DNA from 3 places in the Streptomyces sp. NPDC048383 genome. Region 2 is predicted to be linked to each of the others. Evidence: riboswitches for the same ligand, from Rfam matches in the RefSeq annotation. Region 2 holds a riboswitch; each other region holds the start of a gene.

The links. Region 2 has a riboswitch for cyclic di-AMP ahead of AB0D46_RS14475 (transglycosylase family protein). Riboswitches for the same ligand answer to the same signal wherever they lie in the genome.
Region 1: it holds a riboswitch for cyclic di-AMP, as region 2 does, so the genes downstream of both, AB0D46_RS04125 (LysM peptidoglycan-binding domain-containing M23 family metallopeptidase) here and AB0D46_RS14475 (transglycosylase family protein) in region 2, are expected to answer to the same signal.
Region 3: it holds a riboswitch for cyclic di-AMP, as region 2 does, so the genes downstream of both, AB0D46_RS16350 (M23 family metallopeptidase) here and AB0D46_RS14475 (transglycosylase family protein) in region 2, are expected to answer to the same signal.

The regions. Positions count from the first base shown of each region.
Region 1 is NZ_JBEZKS010000003.1:43,217-48,542, forward strand. Features, by position in the region: gene hpnH (adenosyl-hopene transferase HpnH) at 1-573, shown strand, start outside; gene AB0D46_RS04115 (aspartate aminotransferase family protein) at 570-1,973, shown strand; gene AB0D46_RS04120 (tyrosine-protein phosphatase) at 2,003-2,824, opposite strand; cyclic di-AMP (ydaO/yuaA leader) riboswitch at 3,143-3,309, shown strand; gene AB0D46_RS04125 (LysM peptidoglycan-binding domain-containing M23 family metallopeptidase) at 3,314-4,357, shown strand; gene AB0D46_RS04130 (SGNH/GDSL hydrolase family protein) at 4,519-5,304, shown strand.
Region 2 is NZ_JBEZKS010000017.1:4,225-9,550, reverse strand. Features, by position in the region: gene AB0D46_RS14480 (transglycosylase family protein) at 1-851, shown strand, start outside; cyclic di-AMP (ydaO/yuaA leader) riboswitch at 1,126-1,296, shown strand; gene AB0D46_RS14475 (transglycosylase family protein) at 1,299-2,051, shown strand; gene eno (phosphopyruvate hydratase) at 2,445-3,731, shown strand; gene AB0D46_RS14465 (septum formation initiator family protein) at 3,838-4,326, shown strand; gene AB0D46_RS14460 (DUF501 domain-containing protein) at 4,386-4,946, shown strand; gene AB0D46_RS14455 (Ppx/GppA phosphatase family protein) at 4,943-5,326, shown strand, end outside.
Region 3 is NZ_JBEZKS010000020.1:29,285-34,610, forward strand. Features, by position in the region: gene AB0D46_RS16335 (DNA topoisomerase IV subunit A) at 1-620, opposite strand, end outside; gene AB0D46_RS16340 (pitrilysin family protein) at 893-2,245, shown strand; gene AB0D46_RS16345 (pitrilysin family protein) at 2,266-3,633, shown strand; cyclic di-AMP (ydaO/yuaA leader) riboswitch at 3,872-4,028, shown strand; gene AB0D46_RS16350 (M23 family metallopeptidase) at 4,041-4,850, shown strand; gene AB0D46_RS16355 (GntR family transcriptional regulator) at 5,114-5,326, shown strand, end outside.

The sequences.
Region 1 (5,326 bases), on a different contig from region 2:
GCCATCAAGGAGGCGAAGCGGCGCGGTTTCCGGGTGACGACGAACTCCACCTTCTTCAACACCGACACCCCGCAGACCATCATCGAGGTGCTCAACTACCTCAATGACGACCTCCGCGTCGACGAAATGATGATCTCGCCCGCCTACGCCTACGAAAAGGCCCCCGACCAGGAACACTTCCTGGGCGTCGAACAGACCCGCGAACTCTTCAAGAAGGCCTTCGCGGGCGGGAACCGGCGGCGCTGGCGGCTCAACCACTCCCCGCTCTTCCTCGACTTCCTGGAAGGCAAGGCGGATTTCCCCTGCACCGCCTGGGCCATTCCCAATTACTCCCTCTTCGGCTGGCAGCGCCCCTGCTACCTGATGAGCGACGGCTACGTACCCACGTACCGCGAACTCATCGAGGACACCGACTGGAACAAGTACGGCCGCGGCAAGGACCCGCGCTGCGCCAACTGCATGGCGCACTGCGGATACGAACCCACCGCCGTCCTCGCCACCATGGGCTCCCTCAAGGAATCCCTGCGAGCGGCCCGGGAGACCATCGGCAGCAACCGGGCCGGCTCGGCATGACCGCCGGCCAGGAGGGCGGCAAAGGCTTCGACCTCGCCGCCCTGCTCGCCGAGCGCGGGGACGAGCGCTACGAGCTCCACTCCCGCCACCTCAACCACCAGCTGCCCCGCATGCTCCACACCATCGGCTTCGACAAGGTCTACGTACGCGCCGAGGGCGCCCACTTCTGGGACGCCGAGGGCAACGACCACCTCGACATGCTCGCCGGCTTCGGGGTGATGGCCCTGGGCCGACACCACCCCGTCGTCCGCAAGGCGCTGCACGACGTCCTGGACGCCCAGCTCGCCGACCTGACCCGCTTCGACTGCCAGCCGCTGCCGGGACTGCTCGCCGAGAAGCTGCTCTCGTACAGCCCCCACCTGGACCGGGTCTTCTTCGGCAACAGCGGCACCGAGGCGGTCGAGACGGCCCTGAAGTTCGCCCGCTACGCCACCGGCCGGCCCAGGATCCTCTACTGCGACCACGCCTTTCACGGACTCACCACCGGCTCGCTGTCGGTCAACGGTGAAGCCGGCTTCCGGGACGGCTTCGCGCCGCTGCTCCCCGACACCCGGATCGCCCTCGGTGACCTGGACGCCCTGGAACGCGAACTGCGCCGGGGCGACGTCGCCGCCCTGATCGTGGAGCCGATCCAGGGCAAGGGGGTGCTCGCCGCGCCCCCCGGATTCCTGCGCGCGGCCCAGGAGCTCCTGCACCGGCACAAGGCCCTGCTGATCGCCGACGAGGTGCAGACCGGCCTCGGACGCACCGGCGATTTCTACGCGTACCAGCACGAACCCGGCGTCGAGCCGGACCTGGTGTGCGTGGCCAAGGCCCTGTCGGGCGGCTACGTGCCGGTCGGCGCGACCCTGGGCAAGGACTGGATCTTCCAGCGCGTGTACTCGTCCATGGACCGGGTGCTGGTCCACTCGGCGAGCTTCGGCTCCAACGCGCAGGCGATGGCCGCCGGCCTGGCGGTGCTGAGCGTCATGGAGGACGAGGAGGTCACGGCCAACGCCCGCGCCGTGGGCGACCTGCTGCGCGGCCGACTCGCCGCGCTCGTGGACGAGTACGAGCTGCTGCACGAGGTGCGGGGGCGCGGGCTGATGATCGGCATCGAGTTCGGCCGGCCGTCCTCGCTGGGCCTGCGCAGCCGCTGGGCGATGCTCCAGGCCGCCCGCAAGGGGCTGTTCGCCCAGATGGTCGTGGTGCCGCTGCTGCGCAAGCACCGGATCCTCACCCAGGTGTCCGGGGACCACCTGGAGGTCATCAAGCTGATCCCGCCGCTGATCGTGGACGAACACGACGTGGACCGGTTCGTCGGCGCCTTCCGGGAGGTCATGGACGAAGCGCACGGCGGTGGCTCGTTGATGTGGGACTTCGGCCGGACGCTGGTGAAGCAGGCCGTCGGCAACCGCTGACGGCCTGCCGGCCGGGGGAGGCCCGGCTCCTACGGTTCCAGCAGTCTCTCCCGTAGCCGGACCAGGGTCTCGGGCGCGAGCCCGAGGCCTTCGGCGAGGTAGCGGTCCACCCCGCCCCACTCCTCGTCGATCGTCTCGTACGCCGCCCGCAGGTACTCGGCGCGCGCGTCGAAGAGCGGGGCCAGCAGCTCCGCCACCTCGGCCGGGCGGGACTCGACCGCGTCCGCGCCGCGCCGCATCCGGTAGCGGCGGTGCGGGGCGTTCGACTCCAGGTAGTCCGCCGCGATCACGTCCCGTTCGACGCCGAGCGCGAGCAGCGTGACGGCGATCGACAGACCGGCCCGGTCCTTGCCCGCCGCGCAGTGCATCAGCGCCGGCACGCTGTCCTCGGCCAGCGCGTGCACGACCCGGCTGTGTTCGGCGGTCCGGGTGCGGATCATCGTGCGGTACGAGGTGGTCATGCGCTCGGCCGCCCGGCCCTCCCCGAGGAGGGTGCGCAGCTGGGCCAGGTCGCCCTCGCGGACCATCGTCCAGAACTCCTTCCCGGCGGCCGGGTCGGACAGCGGGATGTTCACGTAGCGCACGCCCGGCAGTTCCACGTCCGGCCCTTCCACGGCGTGGTCGGCGCGGTTGCGGAAGTCGAACACCGTGTGCAGACCGAGCGAGGTGAGGAACTGTGTTCCTGTTTCGGTGGCATGCGCCAGATGTCCGCTTCGGAAGAGTCGTCCCGACCTGACCCGTCGTCCGTCGGCGGTCGGCAGACCGCCCACGTCACGGAAATTGCGCACTCCCGTCAGCTCCGGTTCGGGTTCGGGGATCGCCGGAAGGGGTGGCGGTATCTGCTGGGTCACGAGTGGTCCTCCGCATCGTCCTGAGGTGTCCGAATTACGCCGGTTGGGAGCAACTTGCCATGGGGAGAGGCGAGATCGCGCCAGGCTCCGTGAGCCAGATCATACGGTGACCGTGTGTGCCCGATCGCGAAATCCGAATTCCCACGCCAGGGCGGTTGTTGATGGTGCGGAATGGACACAGGGTGACCGGAATTCCCTCACACCCTCATACCTGTGATTGCGTCAGGGAATGTGCGGCTTGTTGCCCGTGGACCCGCTCGATTACCTTCACGACCGATCCGGGTGGACAGCCTAATCCTGCCGCCGCCCGGGAACCGCACCCGACTATCGACGCGCGCGGCAGGAGCGGGGGAACCAGGTAGGCCGCCGGACCGGAACGTTCTCCGGGCCGGCTCGGGGTGAAGCCGTACGCGTCCTCGACGTGCGCGGCCGGACATCTCCAGTCCGAACCCGACAGCTCACCTCGCAGGCGACGGAGAGGAATTCGCCATGCCCGGTAAGGGTAAGCACCGCCGCCCGAAGTCCCGTTCCATATCCCGCGGTCTCACCGCGGCCGGCACCGGCGGCGCCGCGCTCGCGCTGCCGCTGATCGGTGCCACCGGCGCCCACGCAGCCCCCGCGGCCGCCCCGGCCACCGCACCCGCGCAGGCCCGGCAGGCCCCGGCGGCCCCCCAGGCGGCCGCCACGGTGACGCCCACCGCGACGCCGACCGCCGCTGCCGCCGCGGTCTACACCGTCGTCGCCGGCGACCACCTCTCGAAGATCGCCGCCGAGCGCCGGCTCACCGGCGGCTGGGAGCAGCTCTACGCCGACAACCGCGACGCCGTCGGCAGCGACCCCTCGCTGATCCACCCGGGCCTCAAGCTCACCCTCGGCGCTCCGGGTTCGGCCGGGGCCGCCCCCGCACCCGCCGCTCCGGCCCCGGCCAAGAAGCAGTCGGCGCCCTCCGCCTCGACCCCGGACTCCGCCTCCGAGTCGGGCTCCGGCAACCGCTCCGAGCGCTCCTCCAGCCGCCCTGAGGCGTCCGGTGAGCGCTCCTCCGCCCCGAAGGCGGCGCCCAAGAAGGCCGCGCCCGCGCAGAAGCCCGCCGGGTCGGGTCAGGCGGCGCCCTCCACCCCGTCGGCCTCCGGCGGATTCGTGGCCCCGGTCGCGGGCGGCGTCTCCACCGCGTACCGCATGGGCGGCAGCATGTGGTCCTCCGGTTACCACACCGGCGTGGACTTCATGGCCGGCACCGGCACCACCGTCAAGGCCGTCGGCGCGGGCACCGTCGTCTCCGCCGGCTGGGGCGGCTCGTACGGCAACGAGGTCGTCATCAAGCACGCGGACGGCAAGTACTCCCAGTACGCGCACCTCTCCTCGCTGTCCGTCTCGGCCGGCCAGAGCGTCACCGGCGGCCAGCGCGTCGGCCTGTCCGGCGCCACCGGCAACGTGACCGGTCCGCACCTCCACTTCGAGATCCGCACGGGCCCGTCCTACGGCTCGGACATCGACCCGCTGGGCTACCTCCGCTCCAAGGGCGTCAGCCTCTGACGGCACCGTCCGTCGGACACACGCGCGCGTGAGGCCGGGACCCGAGGGGGTCCCGGCCCCACGCGTACTTATTCCTTATCCCCCGCGTGGTACAGATCACGGTCCGTCAACCCCTCATTACGTTGGCGTAGGTTGGTTGCGACGGTGAAGGATGTCGTTTCGTGGCAGCGACGACGACGACACTCAAGACCATCGGCTCGTACGCGGCGATCGGGGACAGCTTCACCGAAGGCGTGGGAGACCCGGGACCCGGGGGTTCCCATCTCGGCTGGGCGGACCGCCTCGCCGTGCTCCTCGCCGATCAGCGCGAAGAACACGACTTCCGGTACGCGAACCTGGCCGTGCGGGGGAAGCTCCTCGACCAGATCGTGGCCGACCAGGTCCCGAGGGCCCGCGCCCTCGCACCGGACCTGGTGACCTTTTGCGCGGGCGGGAACGACATCATCCGTCCCGGCAGCGACCCGGACGACGTGGCGGAGCGGTTCGAGGCGGCCGTCGCCGACCTCACCGAAGCCGTCGGCCTCGTCATGATCACCACCGGCTTCGACACGCGGGGCGTGCCGGTCCTGAGGCACCTGAGGGGCAAGGTCGCCACGTACAGCGCGCACGTCCGCTCCATCGCCGACCGCTACGACTGCCCGGTGCTCGACCTGTGGTCGCTGCGCTCGGTGCAGGACCGGCGGGCCTGGGACGGAGACCGACTGCACCTCTCGCCCGAGGGCCACACCCGCGTCGCGTTGCGCGCCGCACAGGTGCTGGGCTACGGGATCCCGACCGACCCCGACCAGCCGTGGCCGCCGACGCCGCCGCGCGGCTCGGTGGACGTGACCCGCGACAACATCCAGTGGGCGCGCGAACACCTCGTGCCGTGGATCGGGCGCCGGCTGCGGGGCGAGTCCTCCGGCGACCACGTCGCGGCGAAGCGCCCCGACCTGCTGCCCCTGTAGGACGCGCGGGGAACCGGACGCG
Region 2 (5,326 bases):
TCCAGTTCACCCAGGAGCAGTGGAGGAACGCGGGCGGACTCGCCTACGCGGAGCGCCCGGACCTCGCCAGCCGCTCCCAGCAGATAGCCATCGGCGAGAAGGTGCTGGCCTCGCAGGGCCCCCAGGCGTGGCCGCTGTGCGCCGCCTCGGCCGGACTGACCCAGCAGGGCCCGGCCGCCGCGGTGGACCCGGGTGACCCCCGGCCCGCCGGGCCGGTCGCCCCCGCCCCCGTACGGCCCGACGGTTCGGTGCCCGTCGCGGGCTCCGAGCCCGCCGTCGACTTCGGGGCCCCGACCCCGCAGCCGGCGCAGGGTGGCCCGTCCACCGGCCCGACCGGCCTGCCGGACTACCCGCAGGGCCCCGCCGGCGGACTGCCCGTCATGCCCGACCCGGACTCCCCGGCCCCGTCCACGGACCCGACGGTCCCGCCGACGACCGCGCCGCCCACCACGACCCCGCCGACCACGGCGTCCACCACGCCGGTGGACCCGACGGCCCCCGGAACCCCGACCGTTCCGGGCACCCCCACCGTTCCGGGGGACCCGACGGCGCCCACGGCCCCGCTCACCCCGGGTGCCACGCCCTCGGCCGTGCCGGCCGGCGCGATCGACGCAGCGGTCGACGGAGCGGGCAAGCACCGCGGTCCGGCGGCCGTCGAGCCGCACGGCTCGTCTGACGCCGCGTCGACCCCCTCGTACACGGTCAAGGCCGGCGACAGCCTCACCGCGATCGCCGACGCCCAAGGCCTCAAGGGTGGTTGGAACACGCTCTACGCGGCCAACGAGCAGGTCATCGGCGGGAACGCGGACCTCATCAAGCCGGGTCAGAACCTGGATCTAACCAAGGAATAGGGGCAGTTCGCCCAGTCGGAAAGAGTTGAATGTCCGTTATCGGCAAATGAGACATGCGTCTCTTCCGATCAACTGGCGTGTCTCGTTCCGGAACTTCCACAAACCCGCCCCTCACCTGCGTAAACGTACTTTTGAGGAACGCAAGGAGGCCGGTTTCTCCCTGATGTCGCGCGTTGAACATCAGGGGGAGACCTGTCTACCTTCTGAGTCGCTCGCCACCGCGGGCTCCTTCGACCGCATCGCCGAATCCTGCCGGCGGACGGGGGGAACAGTCGTCGCGCAAGCGCCGAAGGCAGGAGCGGGGGAACCAAGGTAGGCGCCGGGAAAGGCCGTTGGAAGACGGCCGCGTACCGGCTTGGGGTTAAGCCACGTGCTCGACACGTGACCGGGCAACTCATCCGCCCGAACCCGACAGCTCACCTCGAAGGCGTCGGTGAGGAGAACTCCATGCTGCTTTCCGGCAAGGGCAAGCACCGTCGCGGCTCCAAGGCCGTCCGTATCGTCACGCTCGCCGGTGTCGCCGGTGTCGCCGTCGCGGCCCCGCTGATGGCCGCCGGTACCGCGAGCGCCGCGACCGTCTCCGAGTGGGACAAGGTCGCGCAGTGCGAGTCCGGTGGCAACTGGGCCATCAACACCGGCAACGGTTACTACGGCGGCCTGCAGTTCTCGGCCTCCACCTGGGCCGGCTACGGCGGCAAGGCGTACGCCGCCACGGCCAACCAGGCCAGCAAGTCCCAGCAGATAGCCATCGCCGAGAAGGTCCTCAAGGGCCAGGGCAAGGGCGCCTGGCCGCACTGCGGCAAGGGCCTGTCCAACGCCGCGTACAACGGCGGCGGCTCGACCACCACGCCCGCCAAGCCGAAGCCCGAGACGAAGCCGGCCAAGCCCGCCCCGGCGAAGCCCGCGAAGCCGGCCACGCCCGCCAAGCCGGCGACGCCGAAGGCCGAGCCGAAGCGCACCGAGGTCCCCGTCTCCCGCTCCGAGCGCGTCGAGACCCCGGCCGTCAAGCCGCAGGCCCCCAAGACCGAGGCCCCGGCGACCGGCAACGGCTCCTACGTCGTCAAGGCCGGCGACACCCTGGGCACCATCGCCCAGGCGAACGGCGTCAAGGGTGGCTGGGAGAAGCTCTTCCAGCTGAACAACGACACCGTCAAGGACGCCGACCTGATCTTCCCGGGTCAGAAGCTGAAGCTCAGCTGAATCACCGCACCACACCGCACGGCGGCCTGAACACCGCACGGCGGCGCACCACACCGCATGACACCGCATCACGCGCGGTCCCGCAGCATGTCCACCGCCCGGCCCGCATCCCCTCGCGCGCCGGGCGGCGGCATGCTCGCGGGCATGTCCGGCGGCGCGTTCCGGGGCGGCTCCCGCGGCCCGTTCCGGAGCCGGCGCGGGCGGCCCTCCGCGGGCCGGAGTCCACTTTCTCAAGAGCCCTATGTCCTGGAAGAGGAGCATTCAGCCCCTATTTCGTCCCAGGACCCGGGCGGTCGGCGGGCCCAGTGCCCGGAGCCGGTTAGGCTCTAGGCGGCAAGGCCATCCCACGGCCTGACACGCCACCGCACACCCAGCGTCACATCCCAGAAGGAGATGCTCGTGCCGTCCATCGACGTCGTCGTAGCCCGGGAAATCCTGGACTCCCGAGGCAACCCCACGGTCGAGGTCGAGGTGGGCCTCGACGATGGCAGCACCGGCCGTGCTGCAGTTCCGTCCGGCGCCTCCACCGGTGCATTCGAGGCCATCGAGCTGCGTGACGGTGACCCCAACCGTTACTTCGGCAAGGGTGTCGAGAAGGCCGTCCTCGCCGTCATCGAGCAGATCGGCCCGGAGCTCGTCGGCTACGACGCCACCGAGCAGCGGCTGATCGACCAGGCCATGTTCGACCTGGACGCCACCGACAACAAGGGCTCCCTCGGCGCCAACGCGATCCTCGGCGTGTCCCTCGCCGTGGCGCACGCCGCGTCCGAGGCCTCGGACCTCCCGCTCTTCCGCTACCTCGGCGGCCCGAACGCGCACCTGCTGCCCGTTCCGATGATGAACATCCTCAACGGTGGGTCGCACGCCGACTCCAACGTGGACATCCAGGAGTTCATGATCGCCCCGATCGGCGCGGAGTCCTTCTCCGAGGCGCTGCGCTGGGGTGCCGAGGTCTACCACACCCTCAAGAAGGTCCTGCACACCAAGGGCCTCTCCACCGGTCTCGGTGACGAGGGCGGCTTCGCCCCGAACCTGGAGTCCAACCGCGCCGCGCTCGACCTCATCGTCGAGGCCATCAAGCAGGCCGGCTACGTCCCGGGCAAGGACATCGCGCTCGCGCTCGACGTCGCCGCGTCCGAGTTCTACAAGGACGGCAAGTACGAGTTCGAGGGCCAGTCCCGCTCGGCCGCCGAGATGACCGAGTACTACGAGGAGCTCGTCTCCGCGTACCCGATGGTCTCCATCGAGGACCCGCTGTACGAGGACGACTGGGCCGGCTGGAAGACCCTCACCGACAAGCTGGGCGCCAAGGTCCAGATCGTCGGCGACGACCTCTTCGTCACCAACCCGGAGCGTCTGGCCCGCGGCATCGAGGAGGGCTCCGCGAACGCCCTGCTCGTCAAGGTGAACCAGATCGGTTCGCTGACCGAGACCCTCGACGCCGTCGAGATGGCCCAGCGCAACGGCTTCAAGTGCATGATGTCGCACCGCTCCGGCGAGACCGAGGACGTCACCATCGCCGACCTCGCCGTCGCCGTGAACTGCGGCCAGATCAAGACCGGCGCCCCGGCCCGCTCGGACCGCGTCGCCAAGTACAACCAGCTGCTGCGCATCGAGGAGATCCTCGACGACGCCGCCGTGTACGCGGGCCGCTCCGCCTTCCCGCGCTTCAAGGGCTAAGGGCCAATCAGCGCCTCGCGGCGCCGGCCTCCGTACGTCCCCGCACTCGGTCCCGTACCGTGTGCGGGGACGTATTGCGTAGCGCGCATCCAGGGGAGGCGGGACCATGGCCGGGAACCGGGACCGGTTCTCCACCTTCTCGACGGCGACCAGGCTCAAGCAGCTCGGTGAGCGGACCGCCGCGCACGTCTACCGCTCGCAGACGCGGCGCCAGGTCCGCCGCAGCCGGCTCACCGGCCGGGCCGCGTTGCTGGTCCTCGTCCTCTGTACCCTGGTCGTCGCCCTCGCGTACCCGATGCGCCAGTACGTGTCCCAGCGCTCGGAGATCGCGGACCAGCAACGGAACGCGGTCGACGCGTACAAGCGCCTCGAACAGCTCCGCGACGAGAAGGCCCGCTGGCAGGACCCGGCCTACGCGGAGCAGCAGGCGCGCAAGCACCTGCACTTCCTGCGGCCGGGCGAGACCGGCTACATCATGAAGGACCCCGGGGCCGAGGCCCCGGAGCACCGCCGCGGCGGGCAGGCCGGTTCCGACCGGCCCTGGTACTCCAACGTCTGGGACGGGGTCGACAAGGCCGACCGCCCCGGCGACTGAGCGCGTACCCGCCCGCCCCGCACCCACCACCCACGAGACCGAAGAGACTTCCTCCAGGCATGCAGACGCCCCCGCCCCAGACCGACCGGACCGAGCCGACCGACGCGGACATCGAGGCGTTCGAGCAGCAGCTCGGCCGCCCCCCGCGCGGACTGCGCGCCATCGCGCACCGCTGCCCCTGCGGGCAGCCGGACGTCGTCGAGACCGCGCCCCGGCTCCCCGACGGCACCCCCTTCCCCACGCTGTACTACTTGACGTGCCCGCGCGCGGCCTCCGCGATCGGCACGCTGGAGGCCAACGGCGTGATGAAGGAGATGCAGGCCCGGCTCGCCGAGGACCCGGAACTCGCGGCCGCCTACCGGGCCGCGCACGAGGACTACATCCGGCGCCGCGACGCCATCGACGTGCTCCAGGGCTTCCCGAGCGCCGGCGGCATGCCCGACCGGGTCAAGTGCCTGCACGTGCTCGTCGGTCACTCGCTGGCCGCGGGCCCGGGCGTGAACCCGTTCGGCGACGAGGCGCTGGCGATGCTGCCCGAGTGGTGGGCCAAGGGCGCCTGCGTCACCCCGTGCGGCGAGAAGACCGAGGAGGCCGACGAGAAGGCCGAGGGTTCCCCGTGACCCGGGTCGCGGGCATCGACTGCGGCACCAACTCCATCCGCCTGCTCGTCGCGGACTGCGACCCGGCGACCGGTGCGATGACCGAGCTGGACCGGCGGATGACCATCGTCCGGCTCGGCCAGGGCGTGGACCGCACCGGCCGGCTCGCCCCGGACGCGCTGGAGCGCACCTTCGCGGCCTGCCGCGAGTACGCCGCGGTGATCAAGGACCTCGGCGCCGAGCGGGTCCGTTTCGTGGCCACCTCGGCCTCCCGGGACGCCGAGAACCGGGACGAGTTCGTCCGCGGCGTCCTCGACATCCTGGGCGTCGAGCCCGAGGTGATCTCCGGGGACCAGGAGGCGGAGTTCTCCTTCACCGGCGCCACCAAGGACCTCACCGGC
Region 3 (5,326 bases), on a different contig from region 2:
TGGCGGGCGGCCGCGATGACCTCGCCCAGGTTGTGCGGGGCCATGTTGGTGGCCATGCCGACGGCGATCCCGGAGGCGCCGTTGACGAGCAGGTTCGGGTACGCCGCGGGCAGGACGACCGGTTCGCGTTCCTGGCCGTCGTAGTTGGCGTTGAAGTCGACGGTGGCCTCGTCGATCGACTCCGTCATGAGTGACGTGGCGTCGGCCATCCGGCACTCGGTGTAACGCATCGCGGCCGGCGGGTCGTCGTTGCCGAGGGAGCCGAAGTTGCCGTGGCCGTCGACCAGCGGCAGGCGCATCGAGAAGGGCTGCGCCATGCGCACGAGCGCGTCGTAGATCGACGCGTCGCCGTGCGGGTGCAGCTTGCCCATGACCTCGCCCACGACACGGGCGCACTTGACGTAGCCGCGGTCGGGACGCAGGCCCATCTCGTTCATCTGGTAGACGATGCGCCGGTGCACCGGCTTCATGCCGTCCCGGGCGTCCGGCAGGGCACGGGAGTAGATCACCGAGTACGCGTACTCGAGGAAGGAGCCCTGCATTTCGTCGACGACGTCGATGTCGAGGATCTTCTCCTCGAAATCCTCCGGCGGCGGGGTCTTCGTGCTGCGGCGGGCCATCGCTGCGCGGCTCCTTAACCAAGAAATCGGGTGTACGGGGTGTACGGGGTGTACGGGGTGTACGGGACGTACGGGTTCCGGCCGGGCGGTCCGGCAGGGGCGACGCGGACCATTGTGGCCCGGGCCGCCGACAATGCCGACTCCGACCCCGGGGGTCCCCCGGACGGAGTCCGCAGGCGGCATCCGGGAACTTCTCCGGTGGCCGACGCGCTTGCATACAGTGGCAGGTCTGACAGAAATCTCTGCATCGCGATCGAAGGGACCACATGCCCATGGGTCACACGGCCACAGCTCAGGCCGGCTCCGGCGGCCTGACAGCGACCGAGCACCGGCTGGCCAACGGCCTGCGCGTGGTGCTGTCCGAGGACCACCTCACCCCGGTCGCCGCCGTCTGCCTCTGGTACGACGTCGGCTCGCGCCACGAAGTCAAGGGGCGGACCGGTTTGGCTCACCTTTTCGAGCACCTGATGTTCCAGGGTTCGGCGAGCGTACCGGGCAACGGACACTTCGAGCTCGTCCAGGGCGCCGGCGGTTCCCTGAACGGGACCACCAGCTTCGAGCGCACCAACTACTTCGAGACCATGCCGGCGCACCAGCTGGAACTCGCCCTGTGGCTGGAGGCGGACCGGATGGGTTCGCTGCTGGCCTCGCTGGACGACGAGTCCATGGAGAACCAGCGCGACGTCGTCAAGAACGAGCGTCGCCAGCGCTACGACAACGTGCCCTACGGGACCGCGTTCGAGAAGTTGACCGCCCTCGCCTACCCCGAGGGCCACCCGTACCACCACACCCCGATCGGTTCGATGGCCGACCTGGACGCCGCGTCCCTGGAGGACGCGCGCACCTTCTTCCGTACGTACTACGCGCCCAACAACGCCGTCCTGTCGGTCGTCGGCGACATCGACCCCGAGCGCACCCTGGCCTGGGTCGAGAAGTACTTCGGGAGCATCCCGTCGCACGACGGCAAGCAGCCCCCGCGCGACGGCACGCTGCCCGAGGTCATGGGCGCGCAACTGCGCGAGGAGATCGTCGAGGAGGTCCCGGCCCGCGCGCTGATGGCCGCCTACCGCCTCCCGCACGACGGCACCCGCGAGTGCGACGCCGCCGACGTGGCGCTGACCGTGCTGGGCGGCGGCGAGTCCTCCCGGCTGCACAACCGCCTCGTGCGCCGCGACCAGAGCGCCGTCGCGGCCGGCTTCGGCATGCTGCGGCTCGCCGGCGCGCCCTCGCTGGGCTGGCTGGACGTCAAGACCTCCAGCGGCGTCGAGGTGCCCGCCATCGAGGCCGCCGTCGACGAGGAGCTCGCGCGGTTCGCCGCCGAGGGCCCCACGGCCGAGGAGATGGAGCGCGCCCAGGCGCAGCTGGAGCGGGAGTGGCTGGACCGGCTGAGCACGGTGGCCGGCCGGGCCGACGAACTGTGCCGCTTCGCGGTGCTGTTCGGCGACCCCCAGCTCGCCCTGACCGCCGTACAGCGCGTCCTGGACATCACCGCCGAGGAGGTGCAGGCCGTGGCCGCGGCCCGACTGCGCCCCGACAACCGGGCGGTCCTGGTCTACGAACCGCCGGCCGGGTCCGACGACGAGACCGACGCGAACGAAGCCGAGAACGAAGGGGCGGAGCAGTGAGCGACACCGCAGCCGTCACGATGACCTTCCACCCGCAGCCCCAGCCCGGCGAGGCCAAGCCGTGGGCCTTCCCGGCCCCCGAACGCGGCGCGCTGCCCAACGGCCTGACCGTGCTGCGCTGCCACCGCCCGGGCCAGCAGGTGGTCGCGGTCGAGGTCAACCTCGCGGCCCCGCTGGACGCGGAGCCCGAGGGCCTCGACGGGGTGGCCACGATCATGGCCCGCGCCCTGTCGGAGGGCACCGACAAGCACTCCGCCGAGGAGTTCGCCGCCGAGCTGGAGCGCTGCGGCGCCACGCTGGACGCGCATGCCGACCACCCCGGCCTGCGGGTCTCCCTGGAGGTCCCGGCCTCCCGCCTGCACAAGGCGATGAGCCTGCTCGCCGAGGCGCTGCGCGCGCCCGCCTTCGCCGACGGCGAGATCGACCGGCTGGTGCGCAACCGGCTCGACGAGATCCCGCACGAGCTGGCCAACCCGCAGCGGCGCGCGGCCAAGCAGCTCTCCAAGGAACTGTTCCCGGCCTCCCTGCGCATGTCCCGACCGCGCCAGGGCACCGAGGAGACGGTGGCCCGCATCGACTCCGCGGCCGTCCGCGCCTTCTACGAGGCCCACGTACGCCCCGCCACCGCCACCGCGGTGGTCGTCGGCGACCTGACCGGCATCGACCTGGACGCCGTCCTGGCCGACACGCTGGGCAGTTGGACGGGCAACACCGCCGAGCCCCGCCCGGTGCCCCCGGTGACCGCCGACGACACGGGCCGGGTGGTCATCGTCGACCGGCCCGGCGCCGTCCAGACGCAGTTGCTGATCGGCCGCATCGGCGCGGACCGCCACGACCTCGTGTGGGCCCCGCAGGTGCTCGGCACGTACTGCCTCGGCGGCACGCTCACCTCGCGCCTGGACAAGGTGCTGCGCGAGGAGAAGGGGTACACGTACGGCGTGCGCGCCTTCGGTCAGGTGCTGCGTTCCACGGCCGACGGCAAGGGCGCCTCGATGCTCGCCATCAGCGGCTCGGTGGACACCCCGAACACCGGCCCCGCGCTGGAGGACCTCTGGAAGGTGCTGCGCACCCTCGCGGAGGGCGGTCTGACCGACGCCGAGCGGGACGTGGCGGTGCAGAACCTGGTGGGCGTGGCCCCGCTGAAGTTCGAGACGGCGTCCTCCGTCGCGGGCACGCTGGCGGACCAGGTCGAGCAGGAGCTGCCGGACGACTACCAGGCGCGGTTGTACGCGCGGCTGGCCGAAACCGGTACGGCGGAGGCGACTTCGGCGGTCGTGCGCGCCTTCCCCGTGGACCGTCTGGTGACGGTGTTGGTGGGCGACGCGGCGCAGATCGAGGAGCCCGTACGGGCGCTGGGCATCGGCGCCGTAACCGTCGTCACCAACTGACCCGTGGTCGACCGGGAATCGAGCGGCGGGCGACCGCCCCTCCACCGGTAACCGGCCGTTTCTGAAGGGGCTCTGATGGATTATCCGTCAGGGCCCCTTTTGTCCGATTAGTGGTTTGGTTGCTCGTATGCGGTGTGGCGTACGCAACAAAAGTGCTCGTGTGTTTGGCGATCCACTGATGATCCGCCTAGCGTCGGCCCTGCTGTTCGTCAGTTGTGCCCGCCGCACCCGCGGCACCGAACAGTGATCGCCGAGTCCCCGTCAGGCGCGAGCCTGGGGAGCCGGGGACCCACAGTCCCTGGGGTGAATCGGACCGCCTCGCAAGAGGAGGCCCGTAGGAGACCTTCCTGCTCCGAACCCGTCAGCTAACCCGGTAGGCGAGAGGGAAGGAAAGGACCACCCCCTTCATGGCGTTTGGCAGTCGTCCCACCGGCTCCGGCAAGCACCGCGGCTCCAGCCGTCTGAGCCGCAAGACCGCCGGCTACGCCGGTATAGCCGCCCTCGCCACCACGGGCGTGGTCGGCACCCTCGCCGCCCCGGCCTTCGCGGCGGACAACCCGGGACCCTCCATGGAGGACACCGGCCAGAACCCGGTGGTCGTCGCGAACGACCTCCAGGGCGACATCGTGGCCCAGGCCGATCTGCAGCAGCGCGCCGCTGACGCCGTCGCCGCCCAGGCGCAGGCCGAGGCCGACGCCAAGCAGCGCGCCTCCGAGGCCAAGCGCGTCGCCGAGGTCGCCGAGGCCAAGGCGAAGTCCGAGCGGGAGACCGCCGAGCGCGTCGCCCGCGAGGAGGAGCGCAAGCGCCTCAACACCTACGTCTCGCCCATCGCGGGCTCCTACGTCAGCACCTCCTACGGTGCGGGCGGCGCGATGTGGTCCTCCGGTAGCCACACGGGCATCGACTTCCACGCCTCCCTCGGCACCTCGGTCCGCGCCGTCGGCGCCGGCACCGTCGTCGAGGCCGGCTGGGGCGGCGCGTACGGCAACAACGTGATCATCAAGCACAACGACGGCACCTACACGCAGTACGGCCACATGGACTCGCTGAGCGTGTCCGCCGGCCAGCAGGTCGCCCCGGGCCAGCAGATCGGCCTCGCCGGCACCACCGGCAACTCCAGCGGCGTGCACCTGCACTTCGAGGCCCGCACCAGTGCCCAGTACGGCTCGGACATCAACCCGCTGGCGTACCTGCGCTCGCACGGCGTGAACCTCTGATCCGAGCGGCACCGCACCACCACTTCCACGGAAGGCCCCGGCTCCCCGAGCCGGGGCCTTCCGCGTTCCCGGGAGCCGGCTCGCCTGCGAAGCCGGCCCTTGCCCTCGTCGGCTGCCCCGCTCACCCCTCACCGCTCCCCGCTGCGTGAAATGTTTCGGATTTCCAGCCGTCCTCGGAAATATTCGCGTGTTGCAATAGAGTCGCGACACGGTCACGATTCCGGCGACGGCGCCGGCAGCCGAATTCACGCGGAGGTCCGGTCTTGCGAATTCCCGCGCACGCGGTGTGCACAGCGATCCGCGACGATATCGTCTCCGGCTTCTTCGGGCCGGGCGGCCGCCTCACCGAGGAGGTCCTGGCCCGCCGCTACGGGGTCTCCCGCGTCCCGGTGCGCGAGGCCCTGCGCACCCTGGAGTCCGAGGGCTTCGTCACCACGCGCCGCCACGCGGGCGCCTGCGTGGCGGAGCCCACCGAA